One region of the Streptomyces sp. NPDC020490 genome, then DNA from elsewhere that is predicted to be linked to it. Evidence: riboswitches for the same ligand, from Rfam matches in the RefSeq annotation. Region 1 holds a riboswitch; each other region holds the start of a gene.
What was found. A riboswitch is a leader RNA that binds a small molecule or an ion and turns the genes downstream of it on or off. The one in region 1 is predicted to bind cyclic di-AMP.
Positions count from the first base shown of each region.

Region 2: linked by a shared signal. The riboswitch ahead of ACH4ZX_RS31370 (M23 family metallopeptidase) and the one ahead of ACH4ZX_RS30300 (transglycosylase family protein) in region 1 are both predicted to bind cyclic di-AMP.
Region 3: linked by a shared signal. The riboswitch ahead of ACH4ZX_RS00300 (C40 family peptidase) and the one ahead of ACH4ZX_RS30300 (transglycosylase family protein) in region 1 are both predicted to bind cyclic di-AMP.

Region 1 covers NZ_JBIRUY010000034.1:95,208-99,484, reverse strand. The annotation lists gene ACH4ZX_RS30310 (cytochrome P450) at 1-163, shown strand, start outside; gene ACH4ZX_RS30305 (transglycosylase family protein) at 311-1,342, shown strand; cyclic di-AMP (ydaO/yuaA leader) riboswitch at 1,526-1,695, shown strand; gene ACH4ZX_RS30300 (transglycosylase family protein) at 1,699-2,415, shown strand; gene eno (phosphopyruvate hydratase) at 2,753-4,057, shown strand; gene ACH4ZX_RS30290 (septum formation initiator family protein) at 4,158-4,277, shown strand, end outside.
Region 2 covers NZ_JBIRUY010000037.1:13,891-18,167, reverse strand. The annotation lists gene ACH4ZX_RS31380 (dihydrofolate reductase family protein) at 1-894, shown strand, start outside; tRNA gene ACH4ZX_RS31375 (tRNA-Met) at 1,161-1,234, shown strand; cyclic di-AMP (ydaO/yuaA leader) riboswitch at 1,503-1,660, shown strand; gene ACH4ZX_RS31370 (M23 family metallopeptidase) at 1,672-2,682, shown strand; gene ACH4ZX_RS31365 (PrsW family intramembrane metalloprotease) at 2,786-4,090, opposite strand; gene trmB (tRNA (guanosine(46)-N7)-methyltransferase TrmB) at 4,152-4,277, opposite strand, start outside.
Region 3 covers NZ_JBIRUY010000001.1:65,997-70,273, reverse strand. The annotation lists gene ACH4ZX_RS00310 (ATP-dependent Clp protease proteolytic subunit) at 1-462, shown strand, start outside; gene ACH4ZX_RS00305 (hypothetical protein) at 470-778, shown strand; cyclic di-AMP (ydaO/yuaA leader) riboswitch at 1,113-1,324, shown strand; gene ACH4ZX_RS00300 (C40 family peptidase) at 1,328-1,801, shown strand; gene ACH4ZX_RS00295 (DUF6328 family protein) at 1,884-2,477, shown strand; gene ACH4ZX_RS00290 (ATP-binding protein) at 2,498-2,956, opposite strand; gene ACH4ZX_RS00285 (helix-turn-helix domain-containing protein) at 3,171-4,031, shown strand; gene ACH4ZX_RS00280 (DUF397 domain-containing protein) at 4,041-4,268, shown strand.

The DNA.
Region 1 (4,277 bases):
CCAGACCGCGCTCGGCACGCTGCTGACCCGCCTCCCGGACCTCCGACTCGCCGTGGAACCAGCCGAGTTGAGGTGGCGCGGCGGCCTCATCATGCGCGGACTGCGCACCCTGCCGGTCGAGTTCACCCCTCCGGAACCAGAGGGCCGGAGTCCCAGAACATGACACGCACTCAACTTCGTGATCTTCATGTGATCTGTGCGGCATCAACTTGTGACAAGTGATCGTCTGCCTATACCTTCACCCATCAACGCGGCTGCTTCGAACACTCTTTGCCGCGTGGGTCACCGCTGTCTCGCGAAAGGTCTCCGCATGCTCTCCGGGAACGGTCGTCACCGTCGCCCCCGCCAGGCTCCGGCTCTCCTCGTCGCGGCCGGAGTGACCGGCTCCGCCATCGCCATCCCGCTCCTGGGCGCCTCCGCCGCGAACGCCGCCGACGGTTCGACGTGGGACAAGGTGGCGGAGTGCGAGACCGGCGGCTCCTGGAGCGAGAACAGCGGCAACGGCTTCTCCGGCGGCCTGCGGCTGTCCCAGGAGGACTGGGAGAAGTACGGCGGCCTCGACTATGCGCCGAGCGCCGACCTGGCCAGCCGCAACCAGCAGATAGCAGTCGCCGAGAAGATACTCGCCGACCAGGGTGTCGGCGCCTTCGCCACCTGCGGGCTGACCTCCGGGCTCGACAAGGACAAGGGCGCGGCCGACATCGACACCGGAATCGGTGACGACTCGTCCGACTCCACCGGCGCCACCGACTCCACCGGCCTGTCCAACGGCTCGTCCGGCGCGTCGGGTGACGCGTCCGGCGCGGCCTCGCCCTCGGACGCCCCGTCCGACGCCTCCGCGTCCCCCGGGGCGTCGAAGGGCTCCTCCAGGGCAACGGACAAGCCCGCCAAGTCCGACAAGTCGGCTTCGCCGTCCGCCTCCCCGTCCGCGTCGCGGACGTCCGACGGCTCACTCGACGAAACGGCTGAAAGCGACGACACGGACAACTCGGAGCAGATGGTGGGCTCCTGGAACCTCGTCGACACCGGCTCCCTTGACGCCGGCGGTGCCGGCGGCGACACCGGCACCGGCCGCCACCGCGGCGGCAGCGCCGACGAGGCGGCGAACGGCCGCTCCACGGAAGCGTCCTCGGGCCGTCATGCCGCGCGCACGGACGCCGACGACGGCGACGCCTACACGGTCCACGCCGGCGACACCCTCGCCTCCGTCGCGGACACCCTCGACGTCGACGGCGGGTGGCGCGAGCTCTACGCCCTGAACAAGAAGGCGATCGGTGCCGACCCGAGCCGCATCGTCCCCGGTCAGACCCTGCGAGTCGGGGCGGAAACGGGCGAAAACTAGCGGGAGTTGACGTCCGCTTTCGCTGTGGAATGTCCGGTTTGGTGAAAGTGTGGGATGAGTCTCAGAGGCCCTGATCGTCTTTGAAATCCGGTGGATTCCGTGTCTACGGTCATGACCGCTCGCCAACGCGGGCCCCGGCTGCCGCAACGCCGAATCCTGCCAGCGGCCGTCCGGGAACAGTCGTCGCGTCAAGCGCCGTAGGCAGGAGCGGGGGACCCAAGGTAGGCGCCGGGCCCGGCCCTTGAGGGGTGGGAACGGCTAGGGGTGGAGCCGCGCACCGGGAGGTGGGCGGCCGGGCAACTCAACCGGCCCGAACCCGACAGCTCACCTCGCAGGCGTCGGTGAGGGGATCAACCATGCTGTTTTCCGGCAAGGGCAAGCACCGTCGTCCGACCGTTCTCCAGCGCTCCACCCGCGCCGTCGCCGTCGCCGGTGTCACCGGCGCCGCCGTCGCCGCCCCGCTGCTGGCGGCCGGCAACGCCTCCGCCGCCACCGCCTCCGAGTGGGACGCCGTCGCCCAGTGCGAGTCCGGCGGCAACTGGTCCATCAACACCGGCAACGGCTACTACGGCGGCCTGCAGTTCTCCGCCTCCACCTGGGCCGCGTACGGCGGCACGCAGTACGCCTCCACCGCCGACCAGGCCAGCAAGGCGCAGCAGATCGCCGTCGCCGAGAAGGTCCTCGCCTCCCAGGGCAAGGGCGCCTGGCCGGTGTGCGGCACGGGCCTGTCCGGCGCCTCCTACGACGGCGCCGCCGGGGCACCCTCCTCGTCGTCCTCTTCGTCGTCCTCCTCGTCGAGCGGCGGCACCGCCTCCCGCTCCACCGAGCAGCAGAGCGCCTCCCGCTCCACCGGGCGCCCGGCCGTGAAGTCGCAGAAGACCGTCACCACCCCGACCGGCAAGAAGGTCAAGAAGGGCGACGGCGAGTACAAGGTCGTCAAGGGTGACACGCTCTCCTCGATCGCCGCGGAGCACGACGTCAAGGGCGGCTGGAAGAAGGTGTTCCGGCTGAACAAGGACATCGTCGAGGACGCCGACCTCATCTACCCGGGCCAGCAGCTGCACCTGAAGTGACAGCCGCCCGGTAGCCGGACCACAGGCCCCGCACAGCCGCGTCCCCCACAGTGGACCGCCATGGGGCCGCCCCCGGCCCCATGGGCTCCCCGCCCCGGTGCGTGTTCCCCCGTACGCACCGGGGCGGGGTTTTTCTTCGCCCGCCGGCGCCCGGTGTGCACGCGTTGTTCACCTCGCTTTGTTCCGGGGGTGAACAATAGGTACCGTCTGACCTTGTCCACGGGACGGTCGGTCGGCTGCCGACGGCCCCGGGACGGTTAGGCTCTAGTCGCAAGGCTGCAAGACGGGCCGTCAGGCCCAAGTGCCCCGCACTACCAGCGTCACATCCACGAAGGAGATGCTCGTGCCGTCCATCGACGTCGTCGTAGCCCGGGAAATCCTGGACTCCCGAGGCAATCCCACGGTCGAGGTCGAGGTCGGCCTCGACGACGGCAGCACGGGTCGTGCCGCCGTCCCCTCCGGCGCCTCCACCGGCGCCTTCGAGGCCATCGAGCTCCGTGACGGCGACCCGAACCGTTACCAGGGCAAGGGTGTCGAGAAGGCCGTCCTCGCCGTCATCGAGCAGATCGGCCCGGAGCTGGTCGGCTACGACGCCACCGAGCAGCGCCTGATCGACCAGGCGATGTTCGACCTGGACGCCACCGACAACAAGGGCTCGCTCGGCGCCAACGCCATCCTCGGCGTCTCGCTCGCCGTGGCCCACGCCGCCTCCGAGGCCAGCGACCTCCCCCTCTTCCGCTACCTGGGCGGCCCCAACGCGCACCTGCTGCCGGTGCCGATGATGAACATCCTGAACGGCGGCTCGCACGCCGACTCCAACGTGGACATCCAGGAGTTCATGATCGCCCCGATCGGCGCGGAGTCCTTCTCCGAGGCACTGCGCTGGGGCACCGAGGTGTACCACACCCTGAAGAAGGTCCTGAAGTCCAAGGGTCTGGCCACCGGTCTGGGCGACGAGGGCGGCTTCGCCCCGAACCTCGGCTCCAACCGCGAGGCCCTCGACCTCATCCTGGAGGCGATCAAGGAGGCCGGCTACACCCCCGGCGAGCAGATCGCCCTCGCCCTCGACGTCGCCGCCTCCGAGTTCTACAAGGACGGCAAGTACCTCTTCGAGGGCAAGGAGCGCTCCGCCGCCGAGATGACGGAGTACTACGAGGAGCTCGTCGCGGCCTACCCGCTCGTCTCCATCGAGGACCCGCTGTTCGAGGACGACTGGGCCGGCTGGAAGGTCATCACCGACAAGCTCGGCGACAAGGTGCAGCTCGTCGGCGACGACCTGTTCGTCACCAACCCCGAGCGGCTGGCCCGCGGCATCGAGGAGGGCACCGCCAACGCCCTGCTGGTCAAGGTCAACCAGATCGGCTCGCTGACCGAGACCCTGGACGCCGTGGAGCTCGCCCAGCGCAACGGCTTCAAGTGCATGATGTCCCACCGCTCCGGCGAGACCGAGGACGTCACCATCGCCGACCTGGCCGTCGCCACCAACTGCGGCCAGATCAAGACCGGCGCCCCGGCCCGCTCCGAGCGCGTCGCCAAGTACAACCAGCTGCTGCGCATCGAGGAGATCCTCGACGACGCCGCGGTCTACGCCGGCCGCAGCGCCTTCCCGCGCTTCAAGGGCACCCAGATCTCCAAGGGCTGACCCCGGCGCGGCCGCTCACGAGCCGGTCGTACGTACGTCCCCGTACGCGGTCCCGTACCGTGTGCGGGGACGTACGCGCGTGTGAAGGGGAGGCGGGGACATGGCCGGCAGGGACCGCGACCGGTTCTCCACCACGACCAGGATCAAGCTGCTCGGCGAGCAGACGGCGGCCCGGGTCTACCGCTCGCAGACCAGACGCCAGGCCCGCCGCTCCCGGCTG
Region 2 (4,277 bases), on a different contig from region 1:
TACCCGCTCAAGGTCACGGTCAGCGCCTCGGGGGAACTCGATCCGGCGGCGCGGTTCTGGCACACGGGCGGCGAGAAGGTCCTCTACACGACGGACGAGGGCGCCGAACGGGCCCGCGCGCTGGGGCTCGCCGCCGACGTCGTCGCGCTGGGCGGCGAGGTCGGCTGGCGGCCGCTGCTGCGGCATCTGCACGACGTCCGGGGGGTGCGCCGTCTCATGGTGGAGGGCGGGGGGCTCGTGCACACCCAGCTGCTCCAGCAGGGGCTCGCCGACGAGCTGCAGCTCGTGCTGGCGCCGGTGTTCGTGGGTGACCCCGCCGCGCCGCGGCTGTTCGGTCCGGGGGCGTACCAGGGCGGGCGGCTGCGGCTGCTGGAGACGCGGCGGATCGAGGACGTGGTCCTCATGCGGTACGAGCCGACGGCTCCCGGGGCCGGGGAGGTCGCCGTGGCCGCCGACCACCGCTGGCTCGCCCTCGCGTGCGAGTTGGCGGCGCTGTGCCCGCCGTCGCGGACGGCGTTCAGCGTGGGGGCGGTGGTGGTGGCCGGTGACGGCACGGAGCTGGCCCGGGGGTACTCCCGTGAGGGGGACGATCCTGTGGTGCATGCCGAGGAGGCGGCTCTGGCGAAGCTCGATCCGGACGATCCCCGGCTCGCCGGCGCCACGGTCTACAGCAGCCTCGAGCCGTGCGCCCGGCGCGCGTCCCGGCCCAAGCCGTGCGCGCGGCTGATCCTCGACGCGGGGGTCCGGCGGGTGGTGACGGCTTGGCGGGAGCCCGACACGTTCGTCGAGAGCGCCGACGGCAGCGGGCTGCTGGCGGGGGAGGGGGTCGACGTGGTCGTGCTGCCGGAGTACGCGGAGCGGGCCGAGGCGCCCAATCGGCATCTGGTGGGGTAGCGGGGTGCCTGCGGCGGCCTGTCGCGGTTCGGTGGGGGTGCGTGTTGCGCGGGCGGTGGGGGGTGGGTCGGGGCCGGGGCGGGGGTGTCCGTCCTCGGAACGGCGCGGAATCGGGGGTTCGGGAGGTGCGGGGGTTGACGCGCCAACCGATGCGGGCGTACACCCCCGTCCCGTCCCCTTCCCGCCGTACGCGGCTGACGGCGCGTGCCGCGGAGAAACGCGTGTGCTTGCCGTCCTGCGTATGACGTACACTGGTGACACACCGACGCGGGGTGGAGCAGCTCGGTAGCTCGCTGGGCTCATAACCCAGAGGTCGCAGGTTCAAATCCTGTCCCCGCTACTCAAGGCCGACGGCCGGGATCATCAGAGGTCCCGGCCGTCGGTGTTTTTGTGCGGTCCGTGACCGTGAGTGATGAGGTGGCCGCCCTGCGCAGTGTGGTCGGCGGGGTATGTGAGGGGCCAACTCGCCCGTTTTTAGGCGGTCATGGGGATGTACGTCCGGCGTGGATTCGTTAATGATCAAGCGGAACGGCTTGGAAACGAGCCCCTGCGTCTATTAACGTTCGATAACGCAGCGCGGTCGTCCCAGCCGTCACAAGAGGCGGCTCCGTGCGCACGCGCCGAATCCCGCAAGGGAACCGGGGAACCACCACCCTGGGGTGAATCGCGCGAATGCCGCCGTGGGATCACGGTGGATATACGCGCGTAGGAGACCTTCCTGCTCCGAACCCGTCAGCTAACCCGGTAGGCGAGGAGGAAGGAAAGGAGCACGCCCACGTGGCGTCCAACCCTGCCCCGACAGCCCCGTTCCAGCCGAGTGACACCTTCGGCTACGGCAGCTACCGCACCGACGAGGGCCCGTGGGAGGCATGGAACCCCACGGAGGACTCCGTCCGCCCCGTACGCGGCCGGCACCGTGTCTCCAAGCAGCGCGGCGGGGGACTCGCCCGCAGTTCCACGGTTCTGGGCGTCGGCGTCATAGCCGCCGTCGGCGCGGGCGGCATGGCCAGCGCCAACACCGGCAAGCCGCCGGTGTCCATCTCCATGCCCGACCTGCCCTCGGTCGGCTCGCTGATCTCCGACGACGAGCCCGAGCCGCAGGGGTCCGCCACTCCGCTCAGCAGCGTCGGCGTGACCTCCGCGGAGAGCACCAAGGGCGCCGGTGAGGCGCTGCGCGACCGCATCATGGCGCAGGCCGAGTCGCAGCAGATCCAGGTCGAGAGCAAGACGCAGCAGGCCACCGAAGCCGCCCTCGCCAAGCAGGTCGCCGACGCGGCCGAGCAGGCCGAGAAGGCGGCCGCCGCCAAGGCCGCCGCCGCCAAGGAGAAGGCGGAGGCGGAGGCCAAGAAGAAGGCCGAGGCCGCGCGTCTCGCCGAGCTGGCCAAGCAGTACACGCTGCCGACCTCCTCGTACACGATCACCTCGACCTTCGGTCAGGCCGGCTCCATGTGGTCCTCCGGCTACCACACCGGCCTCGACTTCGCCGCCCCTACCGGCACGCTCATCAAGGCCATCCACAGCGGGACCATCACCGAGGCCGGCTGGGCGGGGGCGTACGGTTACCGCACGATCCTGACCCTGGACGACGGCACCGAGCTGTGGTTCTGCCACCAGTCGTCGATCAGTGTGAGCGTGGGGCAGAAGGTCAGCACCGGTGACGTCATCGGGCGCGTGGGTGCCACCGGGAACGTGACCGGCCCGCACCTGCACCTCGAGGTCCACGCGGGCGGGCAGGCCAGTGGCATCGACCCGATGGCCTGGCTGCGCGGCAAGGGACTCAACCCCTGATCTCCCCCTGATCCCCGGCGGTCCTGACGGCAAACCCCCCGACGTCAGGACTGCCGGTCAGGCGTGCCCGAGAACTCCGGGACGCCGTCGGCCGCTCCGGGTTTCAGGAGCGGTACGGGTTGTACGCGGGGTTCGCGGGGTGCCCGTACGCCGGCCAGGGCGGTGCTACGACCGGCACCGGGGGAGCCGTCATCCTGGCCGCGTGGTCCAGTGCCGGCCGCGCGATCTCGCGCCGCCACCACAGCTCGGCCAGCAACTCCCGCTCCCGTACGACGAAGTCGGCGTCCGCGCGTCCGCGCCGTCCCCGGTGCCGCAGGAACGCCAGCGACGTCGCGTACGCCTCGTACTCGGCCACCGTCCGCCTGGCCGGCTTGCCGAAGCGGTGGCGGGCGTAGTCGCGGGCCGTCCGCCGCGCCCGCATGGAGCCGAGCGCGTACGGCTCGCCCGGCGTCAGCCAGCCGGCGAGGACGTACGGCGGCAGTTCCTCGCGCACGGTCCGCAGTTCGCGCTGCCGCGTCCAGATAACCAGCCAGGTCAGCAGCCCGAACGCGGGCACCATGAAGGCCGCGTACACCGCGAAGAACCCGAACCCGCCGAACGCCGCCGAGCCGTTCCACAGCGCGTGCATGCCCATGGCGAGCAGCAGCCCGGAGAGCGGGACGAGTACGCGCCGGACGTGCTGCCGTTCCGCCGAGAGCGCGGCCACGCCGAACCCGATGCCGGTCAGGACGGTGAACAGGGGGTGCGCGAACGGCGACATGATGACCCGGACGAAGAAGGTCGCCGCGGTGACGGAGGCGATGCCGCTGTCGCCGGTCAGCTGGTCGGTGCCGAAGGCGGTGCCGAGGTAGAGGATGTTCTCGGTGAACGCGAAGCCGGTGGCGGTGATCCCGGCTATCACCACCCCGTCGACGATTCCCGTGAAGTCCCGTCTGCGGAACAGGAACACCAGCAGCACGGCCGCGGCCTTCGCGGACTCCTCGACGACCGGCGCTATGACCGTCGCCCCGAGGGTGTCCGCGCTCGCCGGGTCCGCGGTCGACGTCGCTATCCATCTGGTCGCGAAGCTGTTGGCGACGATCGCTATCAGCGCCGCCGCGCAGGCGCCCCACGCGAAGGCGAACACCAGGTTGCGCCACGGGCCGGGGGCGACCCGGTCGAGCCAGCGGAAGGCGGCCACGAGAAGCGGTACCGGCAGCACGGCGAGGCCCAGCCCGACCAGGAACCCCTCGGTGCCGGTCTGTTCGCGCACCAGGGCGAGGATGACGAGCCCGGAGAGCGCGAGCAGGGTGCTGAGCGCGCCGTAGCGCACCCACCTGCGCTGCCACCAGTGCGCGTGCCTGGCCCCGCCGCCGGCGGGACCGTCGGCGTACGGCGGATGCGTCGGGTACGGGGGGAAGGTGGCCACGGCATCGACCCTAACGAGGCAGCGCGCCGCCCGCGACGGTGCGGGACGCGTCCGGCGCGCTTCAGGCGCCGGTGGGGGGCAGGGGCTGGTTGTGCCGCTGTACGCGGCGGAACAGCAGGTCGTTCACGACATGTCCCTTGTCCAGTCCCTGTCCCTCGAAACGGGTCAGCGGCCGGAAGCCGGGGCG
Region 3 (4,277 bases), on a different contig from region 1:
CACAAGGACCCCGGCCGGGACATCGCGCTGTACATCAACTCGCCGGGCGGCTCGTTCAGCGCCATGACGGTGCTCTACGACACGATGCGGTACGTCTCCTGCGACGTGGAGACGACGTGCCTGGGGCAGGCCGCCTCCACGGCCGCGGTGCTGCTGGCCGCCGGGACTCCGGGCAAGCGCTCCGCACTGCCGGGCGCGCGGGTGGTGATCCGCCAGCCCGCGCTCGCCGAGCCGGTGCGGGGCCAGGCGAGTGATCTGGCGGTGCAGGCGGAGGAACTGACGCGCAATCGCCGTCTCGTGGAGGAGATGCTGGCCCGGGCCACCGGACACAGCCGGGAGAAGATCGGCGCCGACATCGAGCGGGACCGGGTCTTCGACGCCCGGCAGGCCGTGGACTACGGCCTGGTGGACCGGATCGTCCCCGGCCGCCGGGCGCCCCTCGCCCCGCCCGCCGGGAGGTGAGCGGCCGGTGCTCCCGCCCGAACTCCCGCCGCTGCCCGCGCTGACCCGCGCCGAGGGCGAGCTGATCGACCGTTACCTCGACGTGGCCGACCTGCTCGGCCGCATCAATCCGGCCCGCCACGGCGACACCTACGGCGGGCTGCGGGCCGCGCAGGCGCTGGTGGCCCGGGCGGCCGAACTGCGCGACGCGCTCGCCCTGATGCACCAACGGGGCGAGACCGAACTGCACGCCCCCACCCTGGCGCGGGCGCTGCGGGTGCTGGACGGCGAGCGGCGCACCGCCCGGGTCACCGTGCCCCCGCAGTCCGGCACTTGAGGCACGCGCCGGGCGCGGGCCGCGGTCGCCCGGCGCGGTGTCCGGGCCGGGGCCGAAACGGACCAAACGGCGTACCGCCTTCCGGACTAGACACACCTCCTCTTTTTTGACCGGTCGGGTTGCGCAACGGGCCCGGCCCCAAGGCGGGATGAGGGCCTTCTTCGCTGGTCCGGGCGGTTTCGGAGGTGATGACGCGCGTCCGAACACAGCGGTGGGCACCCGAACGGGTGAGTGGTGAGTAACAACACAAATCCCCGTTTCCGTTGGGCTTTTCGGAAATCCGTGAGCCAAGATCCGTGTCTGACGACAAGTCCCCGCCGCCGCGGCGGGGCGATCCGGGCGGACGCCGAGTCCTGCCGCCGCCCGGATGACCGGTCGACAGGAGTGGATCGGCAGGAGTGGAGGACCCAAGCACGACGGGTCGCCGGAACGGTCACGCCATGACCGGGCCGAGCAGCCCTTGGGGTGAAGCCGCGCACGCGGCCGGGCAACTTCGCCAGCCCGAATCCGACAGGTCATCCTTCACAGGCGGCTGACGAAGGGTTGCGCATGACTGCGCTCAATCGTGTCCCGTCGATGATGGTCCGGGCCGGCACGGCCTCGGCCCTCACCATCGCCGCGGTGGGCGGCTCGGTCGTGGTCCCGGGCTTCGCCTCCGACGCGGCCGCCGCGACGCCCGCGACGAAGGCATTGCAGATCGCGGCTTCCAAGAAGGGTGCGCCCTACCGGTGGGGTGCCACCGGGCCGTACCGGTTCGACTGCTCCGGGCTCACGCTGTACTCGTTCAAGAAGGCGGGCAAGAGCCTGCCGCGTACCGCGGCCCAGCAGTACAACAAGACCCGCCACATCTCCGCCAAGAGCCGCAAGGCCGGAGACCTCGTGTTCTTCCATTCGGGTTCGTACGTCTACCACGTCGGCATCTACGCCGGAAAGGGGAAGATCTGGCACGCCCCGAAGACCGGGGACGTGGTGAGACTGCAGAAGATCTGGACGAAGAGCGTCTGGTACGGCCGGGTCAGCTGATCCTTGCGTGCGGTGGCGGCGCCCCTGACACGCCGCCACCCCACGAGGCGTGACAGGGCCCTGACCGGTTATCCGTTCAACCATGGCCGACCATGTCCCCTGCACCGCACGCAACGAGACCCCGCTGGAGCGCGCCGACCGCAATTTCGGCGAACTGCTCCAGGAACTGCGCGTCACCCAGACCGGCGTGCAGATCCTCTTCGCCTTCCTGCTGACCCTGGCCTTCACCCCGCGCTTCCCGTCCCTCGACCCGGTCCAGCGGGCCACCTACGTCACCACACTGCTGCTCGCGGTCCTCGCCGCCGCCCTGTTCACCGCGCCGGCCGCGCTGCACCGCTCGCTGTTCCAGCGGGGCGCCAAGCCGCGCGTCGTCCAGGTGTCCTCACGGCTCGCCACCATCGGCATGGGTGTGCTGGTGCTGGCGTTCACCGGCTCGGTGCTGCTCGTGGTGGACGTGACGACGGGCCGGGCGGGCGGCGTGGCCGCGGGCGCGGCCACCCTGTGCGTGTGCCTCGGCCTGTGGTGGCTGCTGCCTCGCCTGGTGCGGCGGGCGGGCCTGTCCGCCGAACAGCAGGCCCCGCAGCAGGGCGCGCAGCAGGCCGCGCCCGTCGTCAGGCAGCCGGGAGCGCCGCTGGACGGGGCCGTGCACCGGGAGCCGCCGGTACGGCGCCGCTGAACCCCCTCGCCCGAGCCCCGCTACGGCTCCTGCTGCCCGGCTGCCGGCACCGGCCGGGCCGGCACCTTCCACGGCAGTTCGACGGAGACGGTCTTGCCGCCCTCCCGGGTGGGGCGCACGCAGAGTCTGCCGCCGCACTCGGCGGTCAGCCAGCGGATGATCACCAGGCCGCGGCCGTTGTCCTGCTGGACGGCGGCGGGCAGCCGCTTCGGGAACCGGGGGTGGCTGTCGGTGACCCCGATGCGCAGCTGTTCGTCGCGGTCGAGTTCGAGTCCGACGGTGAAGGTGGGCGACTGCCCGAGGGTGTGCTGGACGGCGTTGGTGGCGAGTTCGGAGACGATGAGCCGCACGGTGTCGGCCACCTCCGTGTGCGGCGCCAGGCCCCACTCCGCGAGGGTGTCGATCGCGTAGGTGCGGGCCGCGCAGACCGAGGCGGGATCGCTCGGCAGAGTGACGGATGCTTCCAGATGGTCTGCCATGACGACGTCGTCCCTTTCCCCCGGGGCCGCTGGTCCGACACGGAGCGGATGGTTCGAGTACGGTCCCGGACTGGTGCTTCGCCGTCAGACTGCCATCACCGCACGGGTCACGGCTGGCGATCCACCGAGATATGCATATATCTGTCGCTCAAAGCGGTGAACTCTGCCACGAGAGACCGTATTGGGGCGCCTCATAAGGAGTAAGGAGGGACCCATGCAGCACGGTCCCGCGGTGCGCCGCAGGAAGCTGGGCGCCGAACTGCGTGCGCTGCGCGCCGAGGCGAGGCTCACCAGCGGTGAGGCGGCGCGGCTGGTGGGCTGGCACCAGTCGAAGGTCAGTCGTATCGAGACGGGCACCAGCGGGGTGAAACCGGCCGATGTGCGGTTGCTCCTGGACGCCTACGGGGTGTCCGATCCGCGGCTGCGCGATCTGATGCTGGTGCTGGCGGGCTCGGACGAGAACACCGGCCGGCACCACTGGTGGCACGCCTATCGCGGCATCCTGCCGCCGGACTACAGCGACTTCATCAGCCTGGAGTCCCAGGCCGACGCGATGCGCACCCTGGAGACGTCGGTGGTGCCGGGGCTGCTGCAGACGCCCGAGTACGCGCGGGCGGTGACCCGGGCCGCGGTCCGCGGGCTGGACGACGCGGGGCTCGACGCGCTGGTCGAGGTGCGCCTGGCCCGGCAGGAGGTGCTGCGGGCCGACCCGCCCCTGGAGTTCAGCGCGGTGCTGGACGAGGCGGTGCTGCGCCGGGAGATCGGCGGGCCCGAGGTCATGGCGCGGCAGCTCGAACGCCTGGTCGAGGCGGCGCGCCTGCCGCAAGTACGGCTGCAGATCCTGCCGTTCGGCGCCGGAGCACACGTCGGCGTCACCGGGTCTTTCGTTATTTTCTCATTTTCGAGCACTTCTGATCTGGACGTGGTTGTTCTAGACCACCTGACGAGTAGCCTCCACTTGGAACGGAAAGAAGACCTCCAGGCCTACACGGAGGCCTTCAACTCCCTTCAGATCCAAGCCCTTTCGCCCGAGGACTCATTGGATTACCTCGCCGGCACAGTCGTCGGCGGGTAAGGAGGCACCATGTCAGCACTGCCTCGGAACGTCCCCTCCAGCATCGTTCCGCACGGCGTGCGGTGGCTGCGCAGCAGCTACAGCACCGGTGCGAACAACTGTGTGGAGACGGCGGCGCCGCGGTCCGGCCCGTGGGCCGGTCTGCTCGCCGTCCGAGATTCCAAGGACCCGGCCGGGCCCGCACTGCTCTTCTCGCCGGAGAGCTGGGCCGGGTTCACGGCCGCGTTGAAGCACTGATCAGATCCG